2 linked regions of the Amycolatopsis sp. NBC_01488 genome follow. The protein of the gene in region 1 interacts with the protein of each later gene in a pairwise test. Links are inferred from orthologs where the notes say so. Each region holds a gene or a part of one and is shown in the gene's direction. Other genes may lie near its edges.

Region 1 (6,557 bases):
AGACCGTCAGGCGCACGCGGGCGGGCCGCCACCGTCGTCCTCCGTCGTGCTCGTCGGCCGGATCGTGATGTCCTGGCGCAGCTCCGGCGGGATGTGGCACTCCGGCTGTGGCCGCAGCGCCTGCAGCGGCGCGCCCGGGGTGCCGGGCTCCGCCAGGGTGAGCACTGCCCGCAGCGTCCAGACCGGGGTGGCGTGGTACTGCCAGGTGACCACCCGCGGGCTGAACACGTCGGTGCCCGGGAACGTCGGCACCCGGTAGGCGCTGGCGCGGTGCTCGTCCCGGAGGATGATGACGTCCGCGCAGGTCGGCCAGGTGTGTACCGCGGCGTAGATCTCCGGCGCCTCGCGGCCGCCGAACAGGTGCAGCACCCACTTGCGGCGCCGGAGCTCCTCGAGGAGTTGCTCGAGGCCCGGGCCGTTGGAGCCGCTGTGTGCTGTGGGCGGGGACACACTTTCGAGGGTAACTTGCGTACTAGAGCGCAGTCCAGCACGTGTACTAGTACACCTGGGTGGTTCTGAACAGGGCTTTGTGGGAGACACTCCGGCGTGCTAGAACACTTGTGCGTGTTGTCCCTGTGAGGAGCCGCCTTGCCCACCCTCGACCGTCCTGAGCCGCCCTACCTGCAGATCGCGGGCCGGATCCGGGAAGACATCCTGTCCGGCCGGCTGCAGGAGGGCGACGCGGTGCCGTCCGCCCGCGAGATCGCGCGTACGTGGGCCGTCGCCATGGCGACGGCCACCAAGGTCCTGGCCACGCTCCGCTCGCAGGGGCTCGTGCGCCCGGTGCGCGGGGTCGGCACGGTCGTCGACCGCGGCGGCCTGCACCGCACGGCCCGCGATCGCACCGCCGCTTCGGCGCGCACGGGCCGGATCTACCCACCTGGCCACTACGCGGTGATCCGCTCGGCCGGCCTCGAGCAGGCGTCCGAACGCGCCGCTGCCGCGCTGGGCCTGGACGAGGGCGCCCCGGCCATCCGGCGACGGCGTACCACCTACGGCCCGGACTCGCGGCCGCTGTCGACGTCGACGTCGTGGTTCGACGGCGCGCTGTCGGCCAAGGCGCCGGCGTTGCTGGTGCCCGAGCGCATCGTCGAGGGCACGGCGGCCCACGCGGCCGCGCGGCTCGGCACGAAGATCGCGACGACGCAGGAACGGCACGCGGCGGGCCGCGCGGGCGAGGAGGAGGCGGCCGAGCTGGGGCTGCCCGCCGGGTCGCCGGTGCTGCTGGGCCGCAGCACCTTCCTGGCGGCCGACGGGACGGTCGTCGAGTACGGTGAATCCGCCGCCTTGCCCGACCACTGGGTTTTCTACGAGTACACGACTGAGGACGGCGAATGAGGCACATCCACGAAGGCAAGGTCCGTGACCTGTACGAGCTCGACGGCGGGGACATCCTGCTCGTCGCGTCCGACCGGGTCTCGGTCTACGACGTGGCGCTGCCGACGCTGATCCCGGACAAGGGCGCGCTGCTCAACCAGCTGTCCGCGTGGTGGTTCGACCGGATGGCCGACATCGTGCCGAACCACGTCGTGTCCACCACGGACGTGCCGGCCGAGTTCGCCGGGCGCGCGATGCGCTGCAAGCCGCTGAAGATGGTCAAGGTCGAGTGCATCGCCCGCGGCTACCTCGCCGGTCTGGGCCTGCGGGAATACCGGCGCGACGGCAAGATCTCCGGCGTCGCGCTGCCGCCCGGCCTGGTCGAGGGCGACAAGCTGCCGGAGCCGATCTTCACGCCGACGACCAAGGAGTCCGACACCGGGCACGACGAGTTCATGACCTTCGGCGAGGTGCTGAACGAGATCGGCGAGGACACCGCGAAGCGGCTTCGCGAGCTGACGCTGGAGATCTACGCGAAGGGCGCCGAACACGCTGCCGCACAGGGCGTCATCATCGCCGACACGAAGCTGGAGTTCGGCTTCGACGCCGACGGCACGCTGACCCTCGGCGACGAGGTCCTGACGTCGGACTCGTCGCGCTTCTGGCCGGCCGACGAGTGGGAGCCGGGCCGCCCGCAGCACGCGTTCGACAAGCAGTTCGTCCGCGACTGGTCCCTGACCACGGGGTGGGACAAGACCTACCCCGGGCCGGAGATCCCGGCGGAGATCGTCGAACAGACGCGGCAGCGCTACACCGAGGTCTACGAGCGGATCACGGGGAAGACCTGGGTTCGTGGGTGACTACGACCCGTACCGGCTGATCGACGACGTCGAGACGCTGCTGGTTTCGCACGGCCTCACGCCGTCGCGGGTGCCCGGGCGAGGAGGCGACCGGCTGGCGGGTGCCAGCCGCCTCCTGCGCGGGTTCGGCCTGGAGCCCCGGATGGCCCCCGGGGACGCGTTCGACGTCGGGGTGCCGTTCCAGGGCCGGATCAACCAGGACTAGGGGCTCTTGGTGAGGGTGGCGTCGCGCTCGACGACGTCGCCGAGGACGTCGTCGATGGCCTCGAGGAGGTCGGCGTCGAGCTTCTTGCCGGCGGCCTTGACGTTCTCGTGCACCTGCTCCGGCCGCGAGGCCCCGATGATCGCCGAAGCGACGTTCGGGTTCTGCAGCACCCACGCGACGGCCAGCTGCGCGAGGGAGAGGTCGGCCTGCTTCGCGAGCGGTTCCAGCTCGGCGACGCGCTTGAGGACGTTCTCGTCGAGGAAGCGGGCGACCATGTTCGCGCCGCCCTTCTCGTCGGTGGCCCGCGAGCCGGCGGGGTAGTCGGCGCCGGGCTTGTACTTGCCGGTCAGGACGCCCTGCGCGATCGGCGACCAGACGATCTGGCTCATGCCTTCGCGCTCGGAGGCGGGGATGACCTGGTCCTCGATGACGCGCCAGAGCATGTTGTACTGCGGCTGGTTGGAGACGAAGGGGATCTTGAGCTCGCGGGCGAGGGCGGCCCCGCGGCTGATCTGCTCGGCGGTCCACTCCGAGACGCCGACGTAGAGCACCTTGCCCTGCCGCACGAGGTCGGCGAAGGCGAGCATGGTCTCTTCGAGCGGGACGGTCCGGTCGAACCGGTGCGCCTGGTAGAGGTCGAGGTAGTCGGTGCCGAGCCTGGTCAGGGACGCGTTCGCGGACTCCGTGATGTGCTTGCGGGACAGGCCCTTGTCGTTGGGCCCCTTGGGCCCGGTGGGCCAGAAGACCTTGGTGAAGATCTCCAGGCTTTCCCGCCGCTGCCCCTTGAGGCCGCGCCCGAGCACGGACTCGGCGGCGGTGTTGGCGTAGACGTCGGCGGTGTCGAAGGTGGTGATGCCGGCGTCGAGGGCGGCCTTGATGCAGGCGTGCGCCTGGTCCTCCTCGACCTGGGAACCGTGGGTGAGCCAGTTCCCGTACGAGATCTCACTGACGTTGAGGCCGCTGCGGCCGAGACGACGAAACTCCATGGTGCGAGCTTAGGCGGTAATCGTTTGCTTAGCTAACGACCATGGAGTGACTCCGGCTTCACTCGTCCTTCTTCTCGGCCGGTGGGCCGGTCTCGATCTCGAAGAACGGCAGCTTGAGGCGGAAGCGCTCGCCGTCCTGGCGTTTCGCGAGGTGGAGGCGGTAGATCAGCCAGGCGCCGAGGAAGACGATGACGAGGATGGCGGCGATGGCCCAGAGGCTTGCCGCGGACATGCCGGCGACCCGGGACAGGACGACTTCGAACGACACGAGCAGCCCTCACCGCCGATGAGTCCCGGGGCGTCCCCACCAGCCGGTCAGGGTTGGTTTCGACGGGTCGTGCCGTGGCAGGCTCGCGCCGGCCGGTCGTGCTCCGGTGTCCCGGCCCCGGATGACCTGTATCCCCTATCGCCAGGTCAGGCGGAACACCTCGTGCCCACCCGGAGCCCGGGCGGCACGTGTTCACCAAACCTGCAGGACCGGGCAGGCCGCCGGGAGGAGAGTGGGACACACTCCGCGCGCTACCGTCCGCCGAAGCTGCGGTAACGCGTGGGGAATGTCCCACTCTGCGCCCGCCAAGGATACGCCCCGGAGGCCTTCCCCGGACACGAAAGAAGCCGGGTGGAGGCTCGCTCCACCCGGCTTCTCGAGAACCGCTCAGTTCGGGATCGGGTCCCCGGGCTTCAGCCGCGGCTTCGGCACCCGCAGCCGGCGGATCTGGGACGCCCGGACGAACGCGTACCAGCCGATCGACCGGCCGGTGATCGCCTCCTTCGGGAACCTCTCCCGCGCCAGCTTCGCGATCTTGCGCCCGTTCACGAAGCCCTCGATCGCCATCACCAGCAGCATCGCGGTGCACAGCAGCGTGATGTACGACTGGACCTGGGGCAGCGGCACCAGCAGCGCCAGGAACACCAGGATCGCCAGCGGCATGAACAGGCCCAGCAGGTTGCGCCGCGTGTCGACCAGGTCGCGGACGTACGCCTTCACCGGCCCGCGGTCGCGGGGGAGCAGGTACTTGTCGTCGCCCGCCATCATGCGGTCGCGGCGGACCTTCGCCGCCGCGCGGCGGTCTTCCTTCGTCTGGGGGTTCGACTTGCGCAGTTCCTTGTTGCGCTTCATCGCCTCGCGCATCGTGGTCGGCGGCGGCGCCACCGGCCCGCGGCGCTTCGCCTCCGCGTCACGCCGTTTCGGCGTGGCCTTGCCCTTACCGGGCGTGAACGACTTGCCGCTGACGTCGACGGCTTCCGCCGTCTCCGTCTCGTCGGCGGCGGTGTCTGTGGTGCTTCGGCGCAGGAACCTCACCTCACCAGGGTATTGCAGGCGTCACGCCGCCGTTCACCAGGTCGATCGATGTGCGACCATGGTGGGGAACAGATCGGCCGCTCCGGGTGTTGAAGACGTCAGCACGAGGAGTATCCGCAGTGAGTTCGAACATAGAGGGAGTGCCATGACGACCGCTGAGCACGCCGGCGCGACGCAGGCCGAGACCGCCGAGGAGACCCACGGCGTCACGCTGACCGACGCCGCGGCTTCCAAGGCGAAGGCCCTGCTCGAGCAGGAGGGCCGCGACGACATGCACCTGCGCATCGCCGTCCAGCCCGGTGGCTGCGCGGGCCTGCGCTACCAGCTGTTCTTCGACGAGCGCACGCTCGACGGCGACCTGTTCCGCGACTTCGACGGCCTCAAGGTCGCCGTCGACCGGATGAGCGCCCCGTACGTGTCGGAAGCCGTCATCGACTTCGTGGACACGATCGAGAAGCAGGGCTTCACGATCGACAACCCGAACGCGACCGGCTCCTGCGCCTGCGGCGACTCGTTCCACTGAGCCACCCGTGAGAAGGCCCCGCCTCCGTGTTCGGAGAGCGGGGCCTTCTTCGCCTCTGCGGGCTTACACGTAGGCGTCGAGCTCCGCGACCTGCGCGTGGCACGCCTCGTCGACCTGCCACGGCTTGGCCGCGGAGCGGGGCAGCGGCAGGTTCTCCGCCTGGAGCGTCGCCGGGATGAGCGCGCAGTCGGCGATCAGCTCGGACAGGGTCTCGGGTTCGGTGACGGCGTTCACGATTCGTAACGCTATTGATCCGCGTTCGACTGGAGAAGGAGTACCAGCCGGTAGTGTCGGCTGGGCACGCGCGAACTACCCGGACGGGTCATGACCCGGGGGTAACTTCGCGCCTTTTGCCGTGAGGTCGACCACAAAGGAGCAGCCGGTGGCAGCCAAAGCCAGGATCGCGGTGTCCGGCAGTATCGCGACCGACCACCTCATGCATTTCCCGGGCAGGTTCGCGGAGCAGCTGGTCGCCGAGCAGCTGCACCGGGTTTCGCTGAGCTTCCTCGCCGACGACCTCGTGGTCCGGCGCGGCGGCATCGGCGCGAACATCGCCTTCGGCCTCGGGGTGCTCGGCGTGCAGCCGGTGCTCGTCGGCGCGGTGGGCGCCGACTTCGCGGACTACCGGTCCTGGCTGGAGCGGCACGGCGTCGACACGTCCGGCGTGCACGTGTCGGAGGTCGCGCACACCGCGCGGTTCGTCTGCACGACCGACGAGGACCTCTGCCAGATCGCGACGTTCTACGCGGGCGCGATGGCCGAGTCCCGCAACATCGAGCTGCAGCCGGTCGCCGAGCGCGCCGGCGCGCTCAGCCTGGTGCTGATCAGCCCGGACGACCCGGAGGGCATGGTCCGCCACGCCGAGGAGTGCCGCCAGCGCGGGTACGAGTTCGCCGTCGACCCGTCGCAGCAGCTGGCCCGGATGACCGGCGAGCAGGCGCGCGCGTTCGTCGCCGGCGCGAAGTACCTGTTCAGCAACGACTACGAGTGGGAGCTGCTGCTCCAGAAGACCGGCTGGACCGAGGCCGACGTGCTCGACCAGGTCGGCCTGCGGATCACGACGCTGGGCGAGAAGGGCGTCGAGATCGTCGGCAGGGATTTCGTCGCCCTGCAGATCGGCGCGGTCCCGGAGCGGGCCAAGGCCGACCCGACCGGCGTCGGCGACGGCTTCCGCGCGGGCTTCCTGGCGGGCCTGGACGGCGGCTTGAACGTCGAGCGCGCCGCCCAGCTCGGCTCGTTGATCGCGGTCCTGGTGCTGGAGACGGTGGGCACCCAGGAGTGGACGTTCGACCGCACGGAAGCGCTGGCCCGCATCGGCGACGCCTTCGGCCCGGACGCGGCGGAGGACATCTCGGCGGTCCTG
Region 2 (6,660 bases), 3.8 Mb from region 1 along the record:
TCGGCCGCGAACTGCCCGAGACCGAGGTCGTGCGCAAGCGGCTGCCGGTGCTGGTCGAAGACGCGCAGCACACCCCGAGGGTGCACCACCGGCTGATCAACCTGGCGCGGACCAAGGACTACGTCGTCGCGCCGCTGGTCGGCCGCGGCGAGGTCGTCGGTCTGCTGCACGCCGACCAGCACGCCGAACGCCCGAGCGTCGACGACTTCGACCAGCGGCTGCTCGGCCTGTTCGCCGAGGGCGTCGGCTGCGTTTTCGAGCGCGTCGTCTTCCTCGAACAGCTGGGTGCGCTGCGCAGCCGGCTGCAGGAGCAGACACGCTCCGTGGGCGACCTCATCGACGGCTTCCTCGGCTCCGACGTGCTCGCGGCACCTGTCGCGCCGGCCGACCCGCTGAGCCGCCTCGAGGGGCCGCTGGCGGAGCTGACCCGGCGCGAGCTCGACGTACTGCGGCTCCTGGTCCGCGGCCGGACCAACACCGAGATCGCCGCCGAGCTCTTCGTCTCGCCCGGCACGGTGAAGACGCACGTCAAGCACGTCCTGCGCAAGCTCGGCGTCGCCAACCGAGCTGAAGCGACCTCGCGCTACCACGCGCTGATCCGCCGGTAGCCGCTCATCGGGAGAGGAACGGGAGAGGAATCTCTTCCTCGGGGGTGATGCACGCCACGTCTCTTGGCCCAAAGATTGGACCAATAACGTGCACCGTCGCCCGTCTCCCGGAGGAAACCCGATGACCACCACGCCCGAGGTCACCACCCGCCCGATCCCGGACGAGATCGCCCGGCAGGTCGTGCTGCCGGAAGGCCACCGCTACGACGCCCCGCTGTTCGAGGCCTACCGGTGGCTGCGGGAGAACAGCCCGCTCGGCCAGGCCGACGTCGAGGGTTACGACCGGGTCTGGCTGGTCAGCAAGCACGCCGACATCATGGAGATCGAGCGGCAGCCGCACGTGTTCACCAGCGGCGGCGGGGACGAGCCCGGCTCGCACAACCCGATCCTGCAGAACCAGGCCGGTGACGCGTTCACCAAGCAGCTCACCGGCGGCAGCCTGCGCATCCTCGAGACGCTGACCTACCTGGACCCGCCCGAGCACACCCAGGTCAAGGACATCGCGAACGACTGGTTCCGCCCGGCCAACCTCAAGAAGTGGGAGGACCGGATCCGCAAGCTGGCCAAGGAGGCCATCGCGAAGCACCTCCGCAGCGGCACGAACGAGATCGACTTCGTCCAGCAGTTCGCGCTGTACTACCCGCTGCACGTGATCATGAGCCTGTTCGGTGTCCCGGAAGAGGACGAGCCGCGCATGATGACCCTGACCCAAGAGTTCTTCGGCACCGCCGACCCGGACGCGCAGCGCGCGGACGTCGAGCCGCTCACGCCGGAGGCCGCCGCGCAGCAGTGGTCCGCCGCGATCAACGACTTCTACGCCTATTTCGACGAGCTGGTCGAAGACCGCCGCGCGAACCCGCGCGACGACCTGGCGACGATCATCGCCGGGGCACGAGACAGCGACGGCGAGTACTACCGCAAGACGTTCGCCTACGGCTGGTTCATCGCGATCGCCACGGCCGGCCACGACACGACGTCCAGCACGATGTCCGGCGCGATCGAAGCGCTCGCGCAGTTCCCCGGCCAGCTGGCCAAGGTGCAGGCGAACCCGGCGCTGATCCCGGACCTGGTCAACGAAAGCCTGCGCTGGGTCTCGCCGGTCAAGCAGTTCACCCGGCAGGCGACCCAGGACTACGTGCTACGCGGGCAGCAGATCGCCAAGGGCGACCGGTTCATGCTGCTGTACCAGTCCGCCAACCGCGACGCCGACGTGTTCGACGCCCCCGACGAGTTCCGGGTGGACCGCAAGCCGAACCGGCACATCGCCTTCGGCTACGGCCCGCACATGTGCATCGGCCAGCACCTGGCCAAGCTCGAGCTGCGGATCATGTTCGAAGAGCTCCTGCCGCTGATCAAGAGCGTCGAGGTGGCCGGCGAGCGCAAGGCGGTGATGACGAACTTCGTCGGCGGGCTGCGGAAGCTGCCCGTGCGGCTGGAGCTGAAGTGAGCCGGGTCCTGATCATCGGCGCCGGGCACGCCGGCGCCACCCTGGCCGGCCTGCTGCGGCAGGCCGGCCACCGGGGCCCGGTCGAGCTGTTCGGGGACGAGGTGGACCTGCCCTACCACCGGCCGCCGCTGTCGAAGAAGTTCGCCGTGGGTGAGCTGGAGCAGTGGCTGCGCCCGGCAGAGTTCTACCGGGAACAGGACATCACGCTGCGGCTCGGCGAGCACGTCGTCGAGCTGGACACGGCCTCGCGCGAGGTGCGCACGGCGTCGGGTGACGCTTACGACTACGACCACCTCGTGCTGGCCACCGGAGCCGCGCCGCGACGGCTGGCGCTATCCGGCGTGGACCTGGCCGGAGTCGTGACGCTGCGGACCCTCGCCGACGCGCGGATTCTGCGCAAGTGCGTCGACGAGCGCCGGGCGCTGGTGATCGTCGGCGGCGGCTACATCGGGCTCGAGGTGGCCGCGGTCGCGCGGGCGAACGGCGTCGACGTCACCGTGCTGGAACGGGAAGAACGCGTACTCGCCCGCGTCGCCAGTCCCCGGCTTTCGGAGATCCTCGCCGACCACCACCGCGCCCGCGGCAGCCGGATCGTCACCGGAGCCCGGCTCGCCCGGATCGCCGGACACGACGGCCGAGTCACCGCCGTCGTACTCGAAGACGGCACGGAAATCCCCTGCGAGGCGGTCCTCATCGGCGTCGGCGCGGAACCCCGGGACGAACTGGCCGCCGCCGCGGGCTTGCGCTGCGACCACGGTGTCGTCGTCGACGGGCACGCCCGGACCAGCGATCCACACGTGCTGGCGATCGGCGACGTCACCCGCCGGCCCGGGTTCGTCCGGCTCGAAAGCATCCCCAGCGCCACCGAACAGGCCCGCCAGGCCGCCGCCACCATCACCGGCCGCGCTCCGGTTCCACCCGAGGTTCCGTGGTTCTGGTCCGACCAATTCGACCTCAAGCTCAAGATCGCCGGGCTCGTCCCGGCCGAGCCGAGCACCGTCCTCCGCGGCGACCCCGCGACCGGCCGGTTCGCCCTGTTCCACCTCGACGGCGGCGCGCTGACCGCCGTCGAGTCGGCCAACAGCCCCGCCGAGTTCATGGCGGGCAAGAAGTTCCTCGCGTCCGGCGCGCGGCTCGACCCGGCCCGGCTGGCCGACTCCTCGACCCCGCTGCGCGACGCCGTCGCCTGATCATCCGGAGGAAACCGTGCCCACCGTCACCTACGAACTCCCCGACGGCAGCCGCCACGACGTCGACGTCCCCTGTGGACAGACGGTGATGGACGGCTCGGTCCGCAACAACCTGCCCGGCATCGTCGCCGAGTGCGGCGGCAGCTGCTCGTGCGCCACCTGCCACGTGTTCGTCGAAGAAGGACAGTCCACTTTCGACGAACCGACCGACGAGGAGCGCGAGCTGCTCGAATACGCCGAAGGCGCGCAGCCGAACTCGCGGCTGTCGTGCCAGCTCGTCCTCACCGACGGTTGCCCTGGCGTCCGGGTCACCGTGCCCGGCACCAACGGCTGAATCCCTTCCCCACCCGACAAAGGAGTTCGCATGGACATCACGGCCGCCGTGGCCACCGAGCTGGGTGGCGAGTTCACCCTGCAGCACGTCGTGCTCGACGATCCCGGCCCTGGTGAGGTCGTCGTCGAGATCGCCGGGGTCGGGCTCTGCCACACCGACCTCGCCGCCAAGGACGGCCACCTGCCGTTCCCGCTGCCCGGCGTCTTCGGGCACGAAGGCAGCGGGATCGTCACCGCCGTCGGCGAGTCCGTCACGAAGGTCGGCGTCGGCGACAAAGTCGTCCTGAGCTTCAACAGCTGCGGTGACTGCCGCGAGTGCCGGCGCGACGAACCCGCGTACTGCCACGAGTTCATGGCGTACAACTTCGGCGGCGCACGCCCGGACGGCCGGAGCACCCTGCACCGCGACGGGCAGCCGCTGGGCTCGGAGTTCTTCGGGCAGTCGTCGTTCGCCACGCACGCGATCGCCCACGAACGCAACGTCGTCAAGGTGCCCGGCGACGCGCCCCTGGCGGTGCTCGGCCCGCTGGGCTGCGGGGTGCAGACGGGCGCCGGTGCGGTCCTGAACTCCATGGACTGCCAACCGGGTTCGGCGCTGCTCGTCCTGGGCGGCGGGTCGGTCGGCCTGTCCGCCGTGCTCGCCGGCGCGGTACGCGAGCTCGCGCAGATCATCGTCGTCGAGCCGCACGCCGGACGCCGTGACCTGGCGCTGGCACTCGGCGCGACACACGCACTCGACCCGGCCGCCGGACCCCTCGCCGATCAGGTGCGGGCGATCGTGCCGGACGGCGCCGACTACGTGATCGACACCACAGGCATCGCCGACGTGCTCCAGCAGGCGATGCAGGCGCTGGCGCACCGGGCCACCGTCGGCATCATCGGCGTGCCCGCCGATCCCGAGGCGGCGCTCGCGCTGAACCTCATCCAGGCGCAGGTCCTCGGCGTCCGGGTGATCGGGATCGTCGAGGGCGACAGCGATCCGGACGTCTTCATCCCGGAACTGCTCGAACTGCACCGGACCGGCCGGTTCCCGTTCGACAAGCTCGTCACCACCATGCCGTTCTCGCGGATCAACGAAGCCGTGGCCGCCCAGCACCGGGGTGACGCCGTGAAGATCGTGCTCGTGCACGACGGAACCCAGGAGCTGTCATGACGATCGACTACGACCGGCTGTACGTCGGCGGCCACTGGGCCACTCCGGCCACCGGAGAGCGGATCCCCGTGCACGCGGCGGCCACCGAGGAACTCCTCGGCAGCGTCCCGGAGGGCGCCGAGGCCGACATCGACGACGCCGTCGCCGCGGCCCGGCGCGCGTTCGACGACCCGGCGGGCTGGCCGCGCTGGGACCCGGCACGGCGCGCCGAAGTCCTCGAACGCTTCGCCGTCGCACTCGAGCAGCGGGGCGGCGAGACCGCACGCCGGGTCAGCGCGCAGAACGGCATGCCGATCGGGCTGGCCCAGCAGTTCGAAGGCGGCTTCCCACCGCTGCTGCTGCGCTACTTCACCGGCCTGGTCACCGGTACTCCGCAGGAGGAAACTCGGCCCGGGATGCTCGGCGGCAGCTCCCGGGTGATCCGGGAACCGGTGGGCGTCGTCGGGGCGATCGTGCCGTGGAACGTGCCGCAGGCGATCACCTTCCTCAAGCTGGCCCCGGCGCTGGCCGCGGGCTGCACGGTCGTGTTGAAGCCGGCCCCGGAAACCGTCCTCGACGCGCTGCTGATGTGCGAGGCCGCCGCGGCGGCCGGGCTGCCCGAAGGCGTGCTCAGCGTCGTACCCGGCGGCCGCGAACTCGGCGCGTACCTCGTGGCGCACCCGGGCGTCGACAAGGTGTCGTTCACCGGGTCGACGACGGCGGGCCGGACGATCGCCGAGACGTGCGGGCGGCTGCTGCGGCCGGTGACCCTCGAGCTGGGCGGGAAGTCGGCGGCGATCGTCCTCGACGACGCCGACCTGGCGTCGACCATCGAGAGCTTCTTCGCCGCGACCCTGCTCAACAACGGCCAGATCTGCTGGCTCGGCACCCGCGTCCTCGCCCCGAGGTCCCGCTACGGCGAGATCGTCGACACCGTGACCGACCTGGCGAAGTCACTGCGCATCGGCGATCCCCTGGACGAGACCACCCAGCTCGGTCCGCTCGTGTCGTCGAGGCAACGGGACCGCGTCGAGTCCTACATCGCGAAGGGCCTGGGTGACGGCGGCCGGCTGACCGCCGGCGGTGGGCGGCCGGCGGACCGGGACCAGGGCTGGTTCGTCGAGCCGACGGTGTTCGCCGACGTCGACAACGGGCACACCATCGCGCAGGAGGAGATCTTCGGGCCGGTCCTGTCGGTCATCCCGTACTCGTCGGAGGACGAGGCCGTCGCGATCGCCAACGCGACCGAGTACGGCCTGGGCGGCACCGTCTGGACCACCGACGCGGACCGCGGTGAGGCCGTGGCGCGGCGGGTGGCTTCGGGCACGATCGGCGTCAACGCCTACGTCAACGACCCGGCCGCGCCGTTCGGCGGGATCAAGTCCAGCGGGATCGGCCGCGAACTCGGGCCGGAGGGCCTGCACTCCTACCAGGTCTTCAAGACCGTCTACCTCGACCCGGAAAGGGGTAGGCGGGCTCTCCCCTAAGGGAGAAATACCTGCTCACCGGCGGCGGCATCCTTGATAACGATCGTTCACAGACCTAGATTCGGGGTCACGGGCGGTCGCGAGGGTGCCGCCGTCCCGCTGTTCTTCCGACGACGAAAGGACCACCGTCCGATGGACGAGTTCACCGACGTGACGTACAAGGTCGACAACGGCCTGGCGTGGATCACGATCAATCGCCCCGAGCGGTACAACTCCTTCCGGGCGCGGACGGTCGACGAGCTCGTCAAGGCGTTCAAGAGGGCCTGGAACAGCACCGAGGTCGGCGTGATCTGCTTGACCGGAGCGGGCGACAAGGCGTTCTGCACCGGCGGCGACCAGAAGCAGCGGGCCGAGACCGGCGACTACGGCCCGTCCGACTCCGGGCTGTTCGAGATCGACGCGCTGCACCACGTCATCCGGGACGTCCCCAAGCCGGTCATCGCCGCGGTGAACGGCTTCGCCA

The links.
Region 2: the proteins of OG738_RS44430 (region 1) and OG738_RS27095 interact in binary tests that used the Escherichia coli proteins (3 or more experiments, as listed by UniProt). The link is inferred for Amycolatopsis sp. NBC_01488 from one-to-one orthologs.

What each region holds. Positions count from the first base shown.
Region 1 is NZ_CP109434.1:9,470,967-9,477,523, reverse strand. Bases 3,612-6,505 are described here. They hold OG738_RS44430 (HesB/IscA family protein), read left to right. Parts: upstream 3,612-4,816; coding sequence 4,817-5,194; downstream 5,195-6,505. Other genes in these bases: OG738_RS44420 (carbohydrate kinase family protein), read left to right, coding at 5,577-6,505; OG738_RS44425 (hypothetical protein), read right to left, coding at 5,258-5,428; OG738_RS44435 (DUF3043 domain-containing protein), read right to left, coding at 4,024-4,671; OG738_RS44440 (hypothetical protein), read right to left, coding at 3,612-3,636. Outside these bases: OG738_RS44465 (hypothetical protein), read right to left, coding at 7-450; OG738_RS44460 (GntR family transcriptional regulator), read left to right, coding at 589-1,338; OG738_RS44455 (phosphoribosylaminoimidazolesuccinocarboxamide synthase), read left to right, coding at 1,335-2,177; OG738_RS44450 (hypothetical protein), read left to right, coding at 2,170-2,382; OG738_RS44445 (aldo/keto reductase family protein), read right to left, coding at 2,379-3,368; more of OG738_RS44440, read right to left, coding at 3,427-3,611; more of OG738_RS44420, read left to right, coding at 6,506-6,557. UniProt on the Escherichia coli protein: Is able to transfer iron-sulfur clusters to apo-ferredoxin. Multiple cycles of [2Fe2S] cluster formation and transfer are observed, suggesting that IscA acts catalytically.
Region 2 is NZ_CP109434.1:5,683,080-5,689,739, reverse strand. The notes cover bases 1,924-4,920. They hold OG738_RS27095 (2Fe-2S iron-sulfur cluster-binding protein), read left to right. Parts: upstream 1,924-3,261; coding sequence 3,262-3,579; downstream 3,580-4,920. Other genes in these bases: OG738_RS27085 (aldehyde dehydrogenase), read left to right, coding at 4,728-4,920; OG738_RS27090 (NAD(P)-dependent alcohol dehydrogenase), read left to right, coding at 3,610-4,731; OG738_RS27100 (NAD(P)/FAD-dependent oxidoreductase), read left to right, coding at 2,052-3,245; OG738_RS27105 (cytochrome P450), read left to right, coding at 1,924-2,055. Outside these bases: OG738_RS27110 (LuxR C-terminal-related transcriptional regulator), read left to right, coding at 1-608; more of OG738_RS27105, read left to right, coding at 730-1,923; more of OG738_RS27085, read left to right, coding at 4,921-6,197; OG738_RS27080 (enoyl-CoA hydratase-related protein), read left to right, coding at 6,330-6,660. UniProt on the Escherichia coli protein: Ferredoxin are iron-sulfur proteins that transfer electrons in a wide variety of metabolic reactions. Although the function of this ferredoxin is unknown it is probable that it has a role as a cellular electron transfer protein.